DNA from 2 places in the Chitinophaga sp. HK235 genome. Region 2 is predicted to be linked to the other one. Evidence: riboswitches for the same ligand, from Rfam matches in the RefSeq annotation. Region 2 holds a riboswitch; the other holds the start of a gene.

Region 1 (8,315 bases), 2.1 Mb from region 2:
TCCCGGCGGATATGTTCGAGGAGATAGATAAAGGTGCTGTAAAAAGAGATGTCGCCTTCGCTGACGAATGCCACCTGTAAACCTTGCCGCACATCCGTTTTCATTTGTTCAGCCGTTTCCGTATATACCTGCAGGTTATAGCTGCGGTCGTTGGACATTTCGAGCAGCATAGGCTGCCAGGTTTTATTTTCCAGCTGATAATGATCGAGGATGGTCCTGGCGTAACTACGTGGCTGTCCTTGTTGCAGAGAGGCCGGATAATAGATCTTATCGGCCTGCTGCAGGGCTTTCCAGCCTTTGAGCGTGATCAGGTCCGGATCACCCGGGCCTAACGATACTGCATATATTTTTCCGGTATGGTTCAAATGCCGAATACTTTTTTGACGGTTGATAATATTCCTTTCCGAGCACCTGGTTTTTCCTCTTCTTCGAAGAGGATACCTTTTACATTGAGGTGATGGCCAATTTGTTCCTTGCCCATATCTTCCTCAAAACCCACGATCTGTGTACGGTACTTACACAGCTGACAGTTCATATTGCCATGACCAGCCTGTGCTTCCCGTATGCGTTCATCGATGGCTTGCAGCAGCAGCTCATGACTGCCGAAAGCTGCTGTGCACAGGTATTCTTTGGTGGAAGAAGCCTGCCAATCGGCCACCTGGCTGTAGATCCGCTTGAGCAGTATACCCGTAAAGAGAAAAACCGGCAATACTACCACCCTTTTGAAGGGCAGACATTCCAGGATGGGCAAGGTGTCTGCCAGCAGCGGTTGAGTCACTCCTATATAAGCAGTGGTCGTAAATCCGAAGCCCATGCCTTCTCCCAGCATGCGGGCCAGCTTGGCCACATCGCTATTGGCATCCGGATCGTTGGTGCCCCGCCCTACCAGCAACAAACAGGCATCTGCCCTGTCTACCGCCTTCGCAGCAGCTTCTGCTTCTTCTATTAATAGTTGGGATAACTGCAGCAAAGGAGCGCTGATACCAAGATGCCTGGCCATGGTGATGGTCAGATCGGGATACTGCTGCTGAAGGGTGTTCATTTCATACGGGATATCGTTTTTGGCATGCCCGCCGGCAAAGAGGATAGCCGGCAATGCTATGATGTGCCGTACACCTTGCAGATACATCCGCTCTACCGCCGCCGCATATACGGGATGAGCAAATTCCAGGAAACCGTAATCAACGACATCATCAGGGTAGCGGTCCTGTAACTTGCGGACCAATACCTTGAAGTGCTCCACTCCTTCTTTATCTCTGCTGCCGTGGCCGCAGATCAGTATCCCTTTTTTCATCTTTTATACCTTAATGGATGTTGCATATTTTCCTATGATGAACACCACCGGCATCGGCAGTGCTGCCTGCTGTATGGCGGCTTCTATTTCCTGCAGGGGTGCTGTCACCTGCTGTTGTTGCGGGGCGGACACTTTCGAAACAGCTGTTACATACACTGTTTCTGATCCGGCTGCCTGCAACAGTTTGGCCACCACTACGGATAGGTTGCTCAGTCCCATATACATTACCAGCGTAGTGCCGGTGCGCAACATATTGGCCAGCGCATCCAACTGTTCATGGTCGTAGTTGGCGGTATGACCGGTACAAAAAAGCACTGCATTGCTGTGGTTGCGCTCTGTCAGCGGCACCTGGCACAGACCTGCAGCGGCAATCCCGGCGGTGATGCCCGGCACTACTTCAAACGGGATGTGGTGTTCCTGCAGATAACGGATCTCTTCCACGGCGCGGCCGTAAATAAACGGATCTCCGGACTTGAGCCTTACCACTTTCTTACCATTCAATGCATGCAGGCGCATCAGTTCATGTATCTGCTGCTGCCGTGCTGCCGGATCTATGGTGTCGCCATATTTTTTACCGGCATATATCCTTTCTGCGTCCGGCCGGCACAGCGCCAGTATCTCTTCAGACACCAGATTGTCGTGCAGGATTACATCAGCCGCTTCTATACAGCGTGCAGCCCTTACCGTTAGCATGTCCGCAGCACCGGGGCCAGCCCCTACGATGCATACCGGATGCAGGATATTATTATTTTGTTCCTGTTGTTGGTGCATTAAAAATCAATAACGGATCATCATAAATGAATTCATATCCTAACCTTTGTTTCAGTTTGGCGGAACTCACTATTTTATATGGTTGTTCTATGGGTTGTAATTTTTTAGGCATCTCCAGCTTCTGTGCCTGTGCAGCCGCCCTGTAATAGTGGTAGCGGATAGGATGCACGCTGGCGCAGGCATTGAAGATCTCTCCCCAGATATCTTTTTCGAGTAACAGGCTGATAATACCGATACAATCATCACGGTGTATCACGTTCATGGGCACATCGTTGCTACGACGCTGTGTGAGCAGTGTTTCAGCGTTCGGGATCCTGTCGTAACCGATGAGTCCTCCGAAGCGGAGCACGGTAGTACGAAAGGAAGGTGACTGCAACAGCAGTTGTTCCACTTCCCGTAAAGCAACGCCATTGGGCGTTTCCGGCATCACCATATTATGCTCTGTTACCATATCGTTGACATCGGCATAAACAGAAGTAGAGCTTACGAAGATTACTTTTTTAATACCTGTTGTTTCCAGCTTCTCTCTCAGGATTTTTATTTCCTGCACATGCGCTTCTGTTCCTCTTTCCCTGTTGCGGGGCGGGATATTGATAATCAGTATATCAGCATCCCAGAAGGTATCAGGTGCTTCGAGCTGTGATTCACTCAGAACGACCTGATAGCCGTCTATGCCTGCTTCCTGTAGTTCCTGTACGCCGGCGGCCGTGGTCCTGGCGCCTTTCACAGTGTATCCGATACGCTGCAGATGCTGAGCCAGTGGCTTGCCCAGCCAGCCGCAACTTAAAATGCTGATTTTAGGGAGATGTTGATCCATATTAGAATTTAACAGTTATACTACCTCTGAGGCAGAACGGTGTCCCTGGCGTAATATGGAAGTCCATGACCGGCGCTTTTTCGTCTTTCAGTTGTGATTCATCATAGAACTGAGCTTCTGCCCATTTCTCATTAAAAATATTTTCAGCAGAAAGTCCGAATTCAAAACGGCGCCATTGATATTTCACAACAGCGTCGGTGAGAAAATAAGCGGCCGATTGAACACTATTATCTTCGATGGCTGCACGTTTACCCATATAACGGTAACGTATACCTGCATTCCATCCTTTTGTTGCCTGCCAGGAAACACCGCCTGTGCTGGTGAAGACGGGCGCAAAGGGAATATAGTTTTCCTTTGCGGGAGCGTCCATCAGACGAGGGTGTGCATAGTTGAGGTTTACATCGGCCCATAATGGCTTCCAGATATGATAACGCAAGGCTATATCTACACCGGTACGGGTAGCACGGCCAATGTTTTCATAGCTGCCATCATCTGCGATGAAACGGAATTCTGCATCACTCTGCAACCACCACCATGTAGCGGTCAGCAGCAATTTACTGTTTAACTTGAAATTAGCGCCAAGGTCGGCCCCATAAGAACGGGGAACAGCACTCTCCTGTCCGCTGCGTATAGCCACGTTGGCATAGTTGGAATGAAAGCCCATGCCGGTTTTGGCGAAAAATGCCAGCGAAGGAGATAAATCGTAATAAATGTTAATCTTCGGACTCAGCCGGTAGGCCACACTATTGCCATTATTGGAAGGGTCCATCCGGTCGCGCAGATTAAAGGTAAATACATCGTTACGCAGCCCGACGTTGAAGCTCCATCCACCGGCCAGGCGCAGCGTTTCGCTGAAGTAGAGGGAGTAGTTGGCCACTGCCACCCGGGAGGAATCCTCATGAGACAGCAGATCTCTTTCCTTTACATGATCGCGGCCCAGGCTTACCAGGTCTATCCTCGCTCCCAGCCCTATTTCTGATTGCAGGGTTGCTTTTCCCAGGCGGCCTTCATGGCGCCAGGTATTTTTATATCCGAAGAGGTCACGTTTCTCCCATTGTCTGATTTCATCTCCATTCTCCCTATCATCTTTATAAAAAGTAAAGTTGGACCAGAGGTCAAACAGGTTTCTTACATAATACAACTGTTGCCGCAGGGAAGAGCGCTCGCTGAGCCGGGTATCCCAGAGCAGGTTGGCATTGATACGGGTAGTCTTTCCTCCTTCTGAGGGATCAATAGAGCCAAAGCGGCGAAGAGAGCCATCTTCAAGGGCGCGCAGCGGTACCTGTCCGGAAGCATTCCAGTTGCTCGTAAAGCCCGAAGCAATCAGGGAAATGGTATTGTTACTGTTAAGGGCAATGTTGTATCTGCCTAACAGGTTCATTCGTTTAAAGCGTTGTGAATTGTCGAAGTAGCTGTCAGTGTACGTATAGTCGGCAGCGATATAAGCGTTCTGGTCCCTGGTGCCTGGTTGCTGTTGTTTATCCAGCAGCCGGAGCATAGTAGCAACGCGGGCTGTGTTAAACTGGCCGTATTCCAGTTTCACGAACTGATTATCGGGTCTGAACAGGGAAGTATACACGGCAGCACCTGCATTTGTAAAGTCGCCCTGGGAGGCCTCGTAGGGTCCTTTGTAATAAGCGGCTCCGCCGATCACTTCCGGGATCAGGAAGTGCATATCGGCATATCCTTGTCCGTGGGCATGATTGGGGAGGTTGACAGGTATACCGTCTACGAATATACCGAAATCGGTGCCATGGTCGTTATCGATGCCCCGTACCAATATTTGTTCGGCTTTTCCGCCGCCGGCATGTTGCGCGATAAAAAGACCCGGTACGGTGCGAAGCAGGTCCTGAGCCGATTTTATCGGTTGCAGCTGCAGGTCAAGTTTGGAAAGCATGTGCGCACTTTTGTCGGTGCTGCCAGCGATGTCGATCGCTTTAAGGTTGAGTATTTTGAGGGAAAGGGTGTCTGTGTTTTTGTGTTGTGCCAATGCCGGCAATGCCAGTGCAGACAATACAGCTGTATAAAAAATTCGCATGAAAATGGGTTAGCTTAACGGATAGTTGTTTCTTCTCCAAAAAAGATAGCTTCGCTGACCGGTTTGTCGTTCAGGAAGTGGCTGATAACGAGATTACTGGTATTTTCCGGATACATTTCCTTATACCAGGTCCCGTCGGGATGGATAAAAACAATCGGTCCGTGTTCGCATTGACCGGTGCATCGTGTGCGGATGGTATGCACTTCCTCATGCAGGTTGTTGTCTGAGATAGCAGCTCTGAGCTGCAGGGTGGTGTCTTCCGCGCCTTTTTTGAGGCAGGAATTACCGTTGCAGATAAACGCGATGCGTTTAACTTTTTGAAGATCTTTGCCCATGGATTAAGTTAATAAGCCCGTTAACTGTTAAATAAAATTGCGGCGAGCTGAGGGGAGGAATATCAGGGAAGATTCTTACATACGGGGAGTATGAAGGAAACTGTCCTGGCTTCTATCCCGGAAGCAGACCGTGAACATGTTTCCTGGCAGGTCTTCTGGCTTGTTCTGTTGTCTGACGCCTTCCCGTTGACACAGTGGCTATATTATCAGCAACGTATAGATGAACTTACAGCAGCGGGTACTGCTCCGGATTTACACCGGATTCCCTTTTAAGTGTACCTCAGAAAAGGCTACACACCTGGTAACGGCGGCGAAGATAGGAAAGATTTACGGATTTTTTTATTTAGAGATTTAGTTATTTGAAATGCAGCGAAGATTGTGTTTTGGCCACTACCTAAATAATCAAATAATAAAATAATAAAATAATAAATATCATCACCAGCGTGGTTGCGTGATTAACGTACATCACCTTGCTGAATTCGTGATGAGCGATATCCCGGGGTTGTTCGCCGATATAAGGTTTCTCCACCACCCTGCCGTGGTAGGTATTGGGACCTCCGAAACGACAGTTGAGAATACCTGCCAGGGCCGCCTCCGGATAACCGGAATTGGGGCTGGCATGTGACCTGCCAAAACGGATGATGTACTGTGCCGCACGGCGGCTACCTGACACCAGCACCATCAGCAAGGCCGTAATCCTGGCCGGGATAAAATTGGCCACATCATCCAGGCGGGCAGCCACTCTTCCAAAATAATAGTAACGATCATTTTTATAACCCACCATCGAATCGAGGGTATTGATCATCTTATATAACATCATACCCGGCAGGCCCAGCAGCGCATAATAAAACAACGGAGCAATCACGCCATCACTGAGGTTTTCAGACATAGACTCCATTACCGCCACCCGTATCTGGTTAGGTGATAAAGCTGTGGTATCACGGCCAACAATCCAGGACAACCGTTTACGGCCAGCCTCCAGGCCCTGCTGGTGCAGCGTATCAAACACCTCCCTTCCTTCCAGCAGCAGGCTTTTATTGGCCAGCGCAAAAAACACAAAAACAGTGGTAAAGGCCAGCCAGGCCCAGGGCCATTGTTCCAGCCAGTGCTGCGCCAGATAAAAACAGATAAACACAGCGGCACAAAGGCCCAGCGTCATCAGCGCCCCTTTCCACAAACGGCCATGGCCACGGTTCAGCAGCCGTTCCGTATAGCCGATCAGGTGACCAAAAAACTTCACGGGATGTGGCCAGCTGCGGGGATCTCCCAGCAACAGGTCCAGCAGATAACCTAACAGTAAGGGTAATACGAATTTTACGAAAGCGTCCATTGATGCAGGGCAGTGATGAGTAACTGATTATCTTCCTCGTTGCGGCATGCTACGCGGCAGTGTCCCTGTTCCAGGCCATAAAAATTGGAGGCATCCCGGATCAGTATCCCGTAGTTATTGACCAGCCATAGTTTCAGGGCAGCCGCAGTACCCGTGAGAGTTTCAAACAGGAAGTAGTGGGTATGGGTAGGATACGCTTTGAACTCAGGCATTTTCCGTACTCCTTCCCAGAGCTGGTAAGTATCTGCCAGCAAGGAGTCCAGCGGCAGCTCAAATTCTTCCGGATGGTCCATGATATAATAACCGGCTTCCAAAGCCAGGCTGTTGACCGACCAGGGCATTCTGAACGCCCTTACCTTGTCCAGCAGCGGCTTTTGTCCTGCCAGGTATCCTAAGCGCAGCCCGGGGATGCAGCAGGTTTTGGTGAGCGACCGTACAATCAGCACATTAGACAGTTGATGCAGGCGAGGCAACAACGTAATGGCATTACGGGTGAATTGTATATAGGCTTCGTCAATGATAAATATAGTGCGGTTATTGAACTGTATCAGCTGCAGCATTCCCTCTTCACTCATCACCTGGGCCGTAGGATTGTTGGGATTACAGATAAACACCAGATCGGTAATAAACCGGGTATCAGGCGCCAGCTTCTCCCAGAAAAAGTAACTCAGTTCATGCTTATGGAGTTTGCAGGCGTCAGCATATTCCGCGAAGGAAGGTACCACCACCGTCGTGGTTGCGCCGCTGAAAGCCTGTGCCACCAGGTAAATAGCTTCTGTGCCTCCGTTGGTCACCATCACCATACCGGGTGTCAGTTCTTCCCGTTGTTCTATCTGCTGCTGCAGTTTAACAGCCCCTGCATCCGGGTAGTGGCCGACACCACTGACTTTGCCCGCAATATGCTGTACCAGTTTTTCCTGTGTGCCGCCATACCATACATTTGAGCTGAAATCAGCTACAATAGGGTGGTTGAACAGGTATGCATCATCTCCGTGTCCTTGTATCATAAACAAATAGCTTTATACACCGATTCCATATCGAGATGTTGCCGGATATGAGCGGCCAGTTTATCATATTGAGCCGACCGGAAAGCACGATAGTCGAAGCTTTGAGCGGTAGTCACTGTTTTCCCGCAGGCAGCCAGCAAATCGTCCAGTACGGCGGTATTGTCGAGGATACCATGCAGGTAGGTGCCCCAGCACCTGTTGCTGAGAAAATATCCATCGGGCTGTCCATCATCCAGTACATTCAGCGGTGAAGATGTTTCTCCTGTTGTATGTCCCATATGGATCTCATACCCTTCACAGGAAGCAGCCTGCTGCCGGTAAGTAAAACGGCGCTGCCGGGTGATCTTCTCGCGGGTGAGGACTGTGCTGACCGGTAATATCCCCAGTCCGGGCATACTGCCGGGCTCTCCTTCCACACCATGCGGATCTTCAACAGACATACCCATCATCTGATAACCGCCACAGATACCGATCACCACTTTATTTCGTTTAAACGCTTCCGTTATAGCCCTTGCTGTTCCATTATTTTTGATTGCCACCAGATCGGACATTGTATTTTTACTGCCCGGGATAATCACGATATCTGCTGTAACAATATCTGCGGGATTATCTGTATAAAAAATATTTACCCGCTCATCTTTCTCCAATACATTAAAATCCGTAAAGTTCGACATATGCCGGAGCAATACCACAGCGATATTGATTCTTCCGGTGGTCTGCCGT
Region 2 (8,315 bases):
CAGTTGCCATCTTTTGCTCAGGAGTAGAACACTTCCATGGTAAAGTCCTCGGTTGTTTTTTGAATACAGTATAGACTGTATGGTCGGCAGAATAAGGTTCAATAAATTCATTATCCCTTTCTGTACGGAAGACCATTGCTTGTATTCCCTGTGGAGAAATACTCAGCTTTAAGGTAGCCTGTTTGTCGGTGATACCTTTTCCGGAAAATGCCCTTATGTCCGGAAACTTAGCCTGTAATGCAGGGTCGAAATTGGAAGATTCTATAATTTCGAACTGTTCAATTTGTCCATCTGCATTAGGCAAAGAGATAATTGTTTTGCGTGCTTGCGCATTGCCTACCGTTTTGAATACTTCCTTACGCAAAGGATTAAAATTCAGGTCAAATAATTTGAATTCGGCCGGAAAGGCAAGTCGGGCTACAGATTTGTCGGTAGTAATCCTGACGGCATCGGTATGGGTTTTCCAATAGTCTTGCGCGAACGCAGTTGTGCTACACAACAATGCAGTTGCGAAGAGTAAAACTTTTCTCATCATAGTTTAGATTATTGGTGAAAAATGGTTGTTTCTATAAATGTAGTTTAACTCTCTGCGGTATAAATTGTACTGACCCAAAATATCTACGCACTATAGGATATGTAATATTTTAGTTACCAATCTTTATTGGTGCTCAATAATAAAAGAATCGGAGTCCATACGAACTCCGATTCTTTATATTTAATTGGTTAGATGTAGTTTGATATTACGGGGCTTGCAGCCTGTCAATAGGAGTAATGGATTCTTCTTTGCTCACCATTTCAAAAGAAATTTTTTGTTCTCTTTCATATAGAAAATGATTGCTCCACACATAATTTACCCGTCCCCAGTTCATAGCCGACGCTACATCCGGGAAAAAGCCTTTCCCATTGTAATTGGCGCTGGTATTACATAAGAGAGGTATGCCACTTAGTTTTTTGTATTCATTAAGCAGACGGAATATGACCGGATTGTCTGATTCACTGACGGTCTGCAGTCTGGCTGTACCATCCAGATGACAAATAGCAGGGATGCGGCTTTTCCATTCCTCCCTGACCTGGTGGTCAAAGAGCATATAAGGATCTTTGTTGCCGGGATCGAAAATGGCTTTTGCATCATGCTCCAGACAGATGGGAGCTACCGGACGATAATCTTCCCTGCCTTTTATATGATTGAGGATTCGCTTCATATAGGGATGTGTAGCCGGCGCCAGAATGCTTCTGTTACCCAGGGCTCTGGGGCCCAGTTCGGCCCGCCCGTTTAGAAATACTACAGGTTCATTTTTCAGAAAAAGATGGAGGGCCAGTTCTTCAATAGTAGCAGGTTTCTTTATCCAACCCTCACGCAGGGCCTCTTCCATGACAGGAGGCCCTGAGAAAACATTCCAGTCAAGATAGTTAATGCCGGTACTATGAATCATTTCGCAGCAACCAGCACCAATGGCACTACCCGAATCATTGGGAAATGGAGGCACCCATACTTCGTTAAACAAACCGGCATTGCGGATAGCACTGTTCCATTTAATATTCAGCGCGCTTCCCCCGGCAAAACATAAGTTCTTCGCTTTATTACCTTCCTTTTTTATTTTCTCTCCCAGCTCTTTTACCAATAGTTGTTCAAGAAAAATGTGGAAAGAAAGCAGGATATCCTCGTGCGCATAATGGAGAGCGCTTGTCTGCCTGATAAAGTCCTGTGCAAATAATTGTGCAAAGATTAATCCCCGTTCTTCATGTCCCTGTCCGAAAATGTTTGCACAGGCCATGGCTTTGTCCTGGTGTTTCTCATAAAGTTCATGGAACACCGGTATCATTTCTTTTCTGTAGGTACCTTTTGCAATATATGCCATCACTTTCCCGGCAACACTCAGATCATCCATAAGGCTGTCCTCATTCACCAGAAAAGGTTTGAAATGTTGTGAAAAGAGCGAGTATATATTCCCTATCATGTTGAATAACACACCCAGGCTTTCCACTTCATTGGTCTTGCAATGATAATAGAATAGTTGCGGGTACATACCTCCGTCCCAGGTAAGTACATAGGAGTCTTGTCCTGCTTTAGCCATAGGACTGGTGCAATAAGCGGCCGCAATATGTCCGGCTATATGAAAGTAACTGGAGTAATGAAAGCTGATGGGGCCGGGCAGTTCAAAACTTTTTCGTTGCATAATGTTGGCGCTTTCTTCACTGTAACGATCATATCCTGCCAGATTTACATTGGTATTTCCCTTTCCAAGGTCGATGACTTGTGCCTCATGCGGGTCCCATCCATCGATGACATACTTATCCATTTGCCAGAATGAGTAACCATATAGATTGAATATGGCATTAATTTCATCTATGCCTATGTTGAACTCGCTATATCTTGCAGCGTTGTTCAACTTTTCCATCTCATAACTGAAAATGAGCCGTTGATCATCGATCAGTGCTATGGAGCCGTCATGGCTTAGTTTGATACTGCAGATTTTCATATGATTTATTTTGAAGTACGTCAGTGTAAAATGAAAGGAGCTGGTTGTATGTCCGGGAAGGTGAAAAGATGGAATGAAACCTTTGCTGGGCAAGTGTTGTCAGGCTTCGGCGAAATAGCGGATTGATGAGGGTTTGTTCCATCATTTTGGATAAGGAATGAGTATCGGCAATTGGAATCAGGCCAGGGTAATCGGCTCCCAGTATCCATTTTAATCCATGGGTCATAGTGCTGATCAGCGGTTTGCCGCGGTAGGCCTGTTCCAGCATGGCGATCCCACATCCTTCAAACAGTGAAGAAGAAATAAAAATTTCGGCGCTGTCGCTGATGGATAAAGAATCTTCGAGCGGATGAAAAGCACCGTGAAAATGAACACGGTCGGCAATACCCAGCATCCTGGATTGCTGTAGTAGCCTTTCATGATCATCCCCTTCTCCCCAAATACAGATGGTGGCGGTGGTATATCGTTTCGACAGAAGGCTGAAGGCTCCCAGCAGGTATTCCAGCCCTTTTTCCGCCGATAATCTGCTGATACAACCGAATGTAGACTGGGGATAACTCCGGTCTGTGCGTTTGTACAGATCATTCATCAGGGTATTTGAAACGAGCTGGATGGGCTTGTTGAAATGGTACTCATTTCTGACGATGATTTCGGTGTACGGATTCATCACAATCAGTCCATCCAGGAATTGCATATGCTCCTGCATGTTTTCCGGTAGCCACCAGCAATGATTGCTAAGGTCTGTAGGCTCGAGCCCGCAAATGGGAAACCCGTATTGCTTATACCGGAGAATGTCAAAGCAAAATGATTCCAGGGGCATCACCTGCATCAATGAGATAGTAAAGCGGGTCGCAATAGTATCGATCGTATGGATGTAGTCGTTGATGTCATTGGAATGGATCTCTGCAAAACTTATCTGTCCAGAGCCGGAAGCCTTATCCATGACGGATTTCCAGACAGGATGGATGGCACGGGTTACAATATGCACATGGATGCCTGCAGACTTCAGCAAACGACAAAAGGCTGATACCATATACTCGCTTCCGCCAAGTTTACTCAGATCAGGGGTAAGCCAAATGATTTTCATAGATGTTTCCATTCGTGATAGGGGTTTCAGAATCCTGTGGTCCGGGGCTAGTTTTGGGGTTTCAGTTTGTTTGATATGGAACAAATCTGCTACAAAAAAGTTCGAAATTCCGATAGGCTCCGGATCAGGCAGGTTTTTGAAACCCTGGAAGGAACTTATTTTGTTTTTTATGCCCCAAAGATTTTAATGCTGGTAATTACTATATTTGCCCCGTTTTCGTTCTTTTCTTTCCCCAACAAAAAGAGGTTCTGCTTAAGTGCAGATTAATAGGGAATCGTGTGAAAATCACGAACTGTCCCGCAACTGTAAGTAACGTTCAGGTTACTGCCAGGAAATGTCCACTGGTCTTTGATGACTGGGAAGGACGGCAGTAATGTTACAAGTCAGGAGACCTGCCTTTTTTATGCTGGCAATGCTTTCGTGGGCTGAAGCAACGTCAAGTTTGGAGTTTTGTACCTGAAGTGTATTCATTTCGGGGCAGTGTATGCAATGGGCATACCTCCGGTCTTTTTCTGTATAGCAGTATCCGATGGCATGGTAAAGTTTTGAAGAACAATTTTCTGTCTTCATCATCATTATCAATGCAAAACGCTACAATCAACCACTCCCGGACGAGGAGCCATTTTTTTAACTGTCCCCCTTCTTATTTACGGATTTTGTTCATGTGTACCATTATCGGTGTTTTACAGATGGTTGTTACAGATGATCAACTTTATGCACAATCGCAAACGACTGCTGCCCATTCCGGCAGCCTGCGCGGACAAATTACTTCAGAAACCGGCGAACCCCTCGCCGGTATTACGGTACGGCTGAACGAAACCGGCTATGGTGCCGTAACAGATGCGGATGGCCGGTTTCAGCTTTCAACCATACCTGCAGGCAACTACATCCTTGCTGTCAGCGGCGTTGGCTACCATGTGGCCGAGCAACGGGTGGCAATAAGCAACAGGAAAACAACGGAGTTGTCGTTGCAACTCAGTAGCCGCACCGGACAGCTCTCCGAAATCACTATCACTTCAGCACAAAAGTCTGCTGTCATTAGTGTGAATAAAATTGCAGTACCTATCAGGGACCTGCCACTCACAACGACCACCATCTCTGCCCGTACGCTGGAACAAAGAGGCACAGATGATCTGGGAGAAGCTATGAAAAACACCGCCGGTGTGCGTGCCAATAATACCTATGGCGGTTTTCAGCATTTTACCATTCGGGGTTTTAACAATTTTGTATTGCTGGTAGATGGTGTCAGAGACGAGCGTCACAATATTTCCACCAGCGCCCCCAGTACCAATCTGGCTAACATCGAACGCATAGAAGTATTGAAAGGGCCTGCCTCTGTTTTATATGGACATTCAGCATTGGGCGGCATTATTAACCTGGTCCGTAAACGTCCTACCAGCGAACAGAAGGCGGACTTCTCAGCTTCCTATGGTAGTTTTAATACCCGCCGGATGCGGGTGGGCGCCGGTGGTGCGCTGAGTAAAAAACTCCTGTACCGGGTAGATGCAGGACTGTCTGCCACCGATGGTTACCGCCAGTCAGGCATGAATACCAACAACGCCTATCTGGCACTGGATTACACACCCACAGCCCATGATAACTTTTACCTGACCCTTGGCGCCAACCACGATAAATATGCTACGGATGCCGGTATCCCAATGCTGGAAGGTGGGAAATTAACACCTGGCATGAACATGGATACCCGTTACAACGATCCGGCAGATTTCCTGAAAAACACGCAGTATAATGTTCAGCTGCGTTATACGCATCAGTTCAGCCATTCACTCCTGTTGTCCAATCAGCTCTCTTATTCAGATGATAACATCAACTATTTTTCAACAGAAGAACTGACATTCAATAAAACGCTGGATTCTCTCAAACGCACTTCCCCACTCTATTTCAATCATCTGACCAAACCGCTGCAAAACCAGCTGGAACTGACTTACAATACACAAACTGGAAAAATTGAACAGAAAGTGCTGGTGGGGTATTCATTCAGTTACCTCGACAGAAAAACCTATAGCGCCAATATTTTCGGTGCAGGGCTGCATACACAGGTGGCTGTACAAAACCCTGTATTGAACCAGGGTAACGTTGACTACTATACGACGCAGTACAAGGCTACAGAAGAAACCGTACATGGTTTTTACCTGCAGGACTGGCTTAAGTTCTCCAATAAGCTGAAAGGTCTGATTGGTTTGCGTTATGATATCTTCAAAGGGACTTATTATACCAATAAAGTAGACGCCAATCGTGATATTACTGACAGAGGCGCTAAAACAGATATTCCCGCCTCAGCTCTGACCTACCGCGCCGGTCTGGTATATCAACCTACGAAGGCCTGGTCTGTTTATGGCTCATATTCCACTTACTTCAAACCTTCCCGGAGAGTGGCACCCAATGGAGAGACCTTTGATCCGGAAGATGGTTATCAGGGAGAAGCGGGCACAAGGCTGGAGTTTGGCCATAGCTGGGCGGTAAACGGCTCTGTGTACTACATGCGGAAGAATAATCAGGTGGAAAGTTTACCCGGTGGTGTATACAAACGGATTGGCTCAGCAGATTCCAGAGGGTACGAACTGGAGTTGCAGGGAAGCCCGCTGGCAGGCCTGGATGTTAACGCAGGATATACCTTTACCAATGCGGCGTATCGTCCTTTTGCGGGAAAAGAGATCAATACAGTGGCCGGAAAAACCGTGGCATTGGCTCCCAAACATATGGCTAATCTATGGGCCAACTATCAGTTGCAGCGGTCTGTGTTGCGTGGTTTAAGTATTGGTATGGGATTGAATTATATGGGAGATAGTTATGCGAATAGTGCCAACACCTATATCCTTCCCGCATATACGGTGATAGATGCTGCATTGGGGTATCAGATCGGAAAGATTGGTCTGCGGTTGAATGTCAACAATCTGGCAAATGAACGCTATTTCGCCAATGTGATCATCACCAATCAGTTCTATCCGGGTGCTACCCGCAACTATCTGCTGACCCTGAAGTATTCCTTGTAGGATCTGAACAGATTTACACCTTACAACTATGTTCAGAAAAAAAATGCTAAAAGCAATACTATTGCTGCATCGTTATCTGGGGTTTGTACTGAGCCTGATGTTTGTGGTCTGGTTTTTATCCGGCTTTGTGATGATGTACGCAGGTTATCCAACGATGAAACCGGACCAACGGTTAAAGCAGCTGCCACCGGTTAATATGGAGGCATGTCACCTGACGCCGCAGCAGGTATTGAATGTTGCCGGTATCACTGATTCCATCGTCACCATCCGGATGGGTATGCTACTGGCCCGCCCTGTTTATAGAATCGTTACACAGCAAAAAAGGCATATAGCCATCTTTGCAGACAACGGTGCCGTGATAGATAAAATAGATGTTGCATCGGGCAGTCGGCTGGCACGGGCTTTTGTGCACGATGCCAGCCGGCCCCAGGCGGTAGATACACTATGGCAGATAGACCAGTGGATGGCAGCCTATCGTTACCAGGGATATCTGCCGGAGGTGTATCGGTTTAAGATGAATGATCCGGCTGCTACCTATGTGTATGTATCCTTTCATACCGGTGAAGTAGTGCAGATGGTGAATGCCCGGCAACGGTTCTGGGCCTGGCTGGGGCCTATTCCCCACTGGATCTACCCGACTATACTCATTCGCAACCGGCCGGTATGGAGCCAGGTGGTGATATGGGTTTCACTTATTGGCGCCGTGATGTGTCTGACAGGTATTATCATGGGCATTGTTCGTTATAAACGGAAAAACAAACAGCCGCTGGTCTTCAGCCCATATCAGAAAAAATGGTTCCGTTATCACCATTATACGGGGTTTGTGTTTGGCATCTTTGTATTTACCTGGATTTTAAGTGGCTGGTTCTCGATGAGCCCGGTGGCATTCGGCCCGGGTCCTGGCAAACAGCTGGCTGAACGCGATCTTTTATCCGGAGGCCCGTTAAACGTACCGGCGTTTACGTTATCCCCGCGTCAGGCGGTTTCCATATTCAGTTCATTCTTAATAGTAAAGGAAATACAATTGATTCAGCTGGATGGCAAGCCCTATTACCTTGCTTATCAGGATGCTCAGCATACACGCTTACTGGCAGCAGACCAGGAGAGAAGTATTCCGTTTGAATATTTCCCGGACTCGCTTTTCATCGGTAAGGTCAGGGCTTTTCAGCCGGCACAACAAATAAAAGAGTCTGTTGTATTGAATCACTATGATGATTATTACTATTCCCGCACCTTTGAAAAAAGATTGCCTGTATTAAGAGTAAAGGTTGACAATTCGGAACAGACCTGGTATTATTTCGATCTGAAAACAGGTCAGCTGGCGCTGCGGCATGAAAAGGGGAGCCGGCTGGAACGCTGGCTGTACCATGGTTTGCATAGCCTGGATTTCAGCTTTCTCGTATATAGGAGACCGTTATGGGATATCGTGGTATGGGTGCTGATGCTGGGAGGTACAGCTGTCAGCATCACAGGGTTGGTACTTACCTGGAAATGGCTTAGAAGAAAGGCAGGGAAAATGTATTAGATGAGAAAACGGATTTCAGGGTGTTACAAAGCATTGTAAATTAATTTATTAATAACCCTGTTCTTATTCTGGCATTTGAGCTGTTTTAATCCAGCCATAAAAAATTTAACAAAATAATATTTTTATAAGGTAATATACTTATTAAGATTTATCTTTACGGACCGTTTTCCTATTGTACTGTTGTTTTGCTTATGAAAGTGGCAATGAAGTGC

What was found. A riboswitch is a leader RNA that binds a small molecule or an ion and turns the genes downstream of it on or off. The one in region 2 is predicted to bind cobalamin.
Positions count from the first base shown of each region.
Region 1: another riboswitch for cobalamin. It lies ahead of KD145_RS31120 (ferredoxin); the one in region 2 lies ahead of KD145_RS22645 (TonB-dependent receptor).

Region 1 is NZ_CP073766.1:8,055,535-8,063,849, reverse strand. It holds gene cobI (precorrin-2 C(20)-methyltransferase) at 1-365, opposite strand, end outside; gene KD145_RS31140 (sirohydrochlorin chelatase) at 362-1,294, opposite strand; gene cobA (uroporphyrinogen-III C-methyltransferase) at 1,298-2,065, opposite strand; gene KD145_RS31130 (SDR family NAD(P)-dependent oxidoreductase) at 2,040-2,882, opposite strand; gene KD145_RS31125 (TonB-dependent receptor) at 2,884-4,920, opposite strand; gene KD145_RS31120 (ferredoxin) at 4,935-5,255, opposite strand; cobalamin riboswitch at 5,383-5,572, opposite strand; gene cbiB (adenosylcobinamide-phosphate synthase CbiB) at 5,650-6,585, opposite strand; gene KD145_RS31110 (histidinol-phosphate transaminase) at 6,570-7,592, opposite strand; gene KD145_RS31105 (cobyric acid synthase) at 7,589-8,315, opposite strand, start outside.
Region 2 is NZ_CP073766.1:5,966,885-5,975,199, forward strand. It holds gene KD145_RS22630 (reprolysin-like metallopeptidase) at 1-535, opposite strand, end outside; gene KD145_RS22635 (carbamoyltransferase N-terminal domain-containing protein) at 741-2,480, opposite strand; gene KD145_RS22640 (glycosyltransferase family 4 protein) at 2,449-3,567, opposite strand; cobalamin riboswitch at 3,794-3,982, shown strand; gene KD145_RS22645 (TonB-dependent receptor) at 4,230-6,578, shown strand; gene KD145_RS22650 (PepSY domain-containing protein) at 6,607-8,103, shown strand.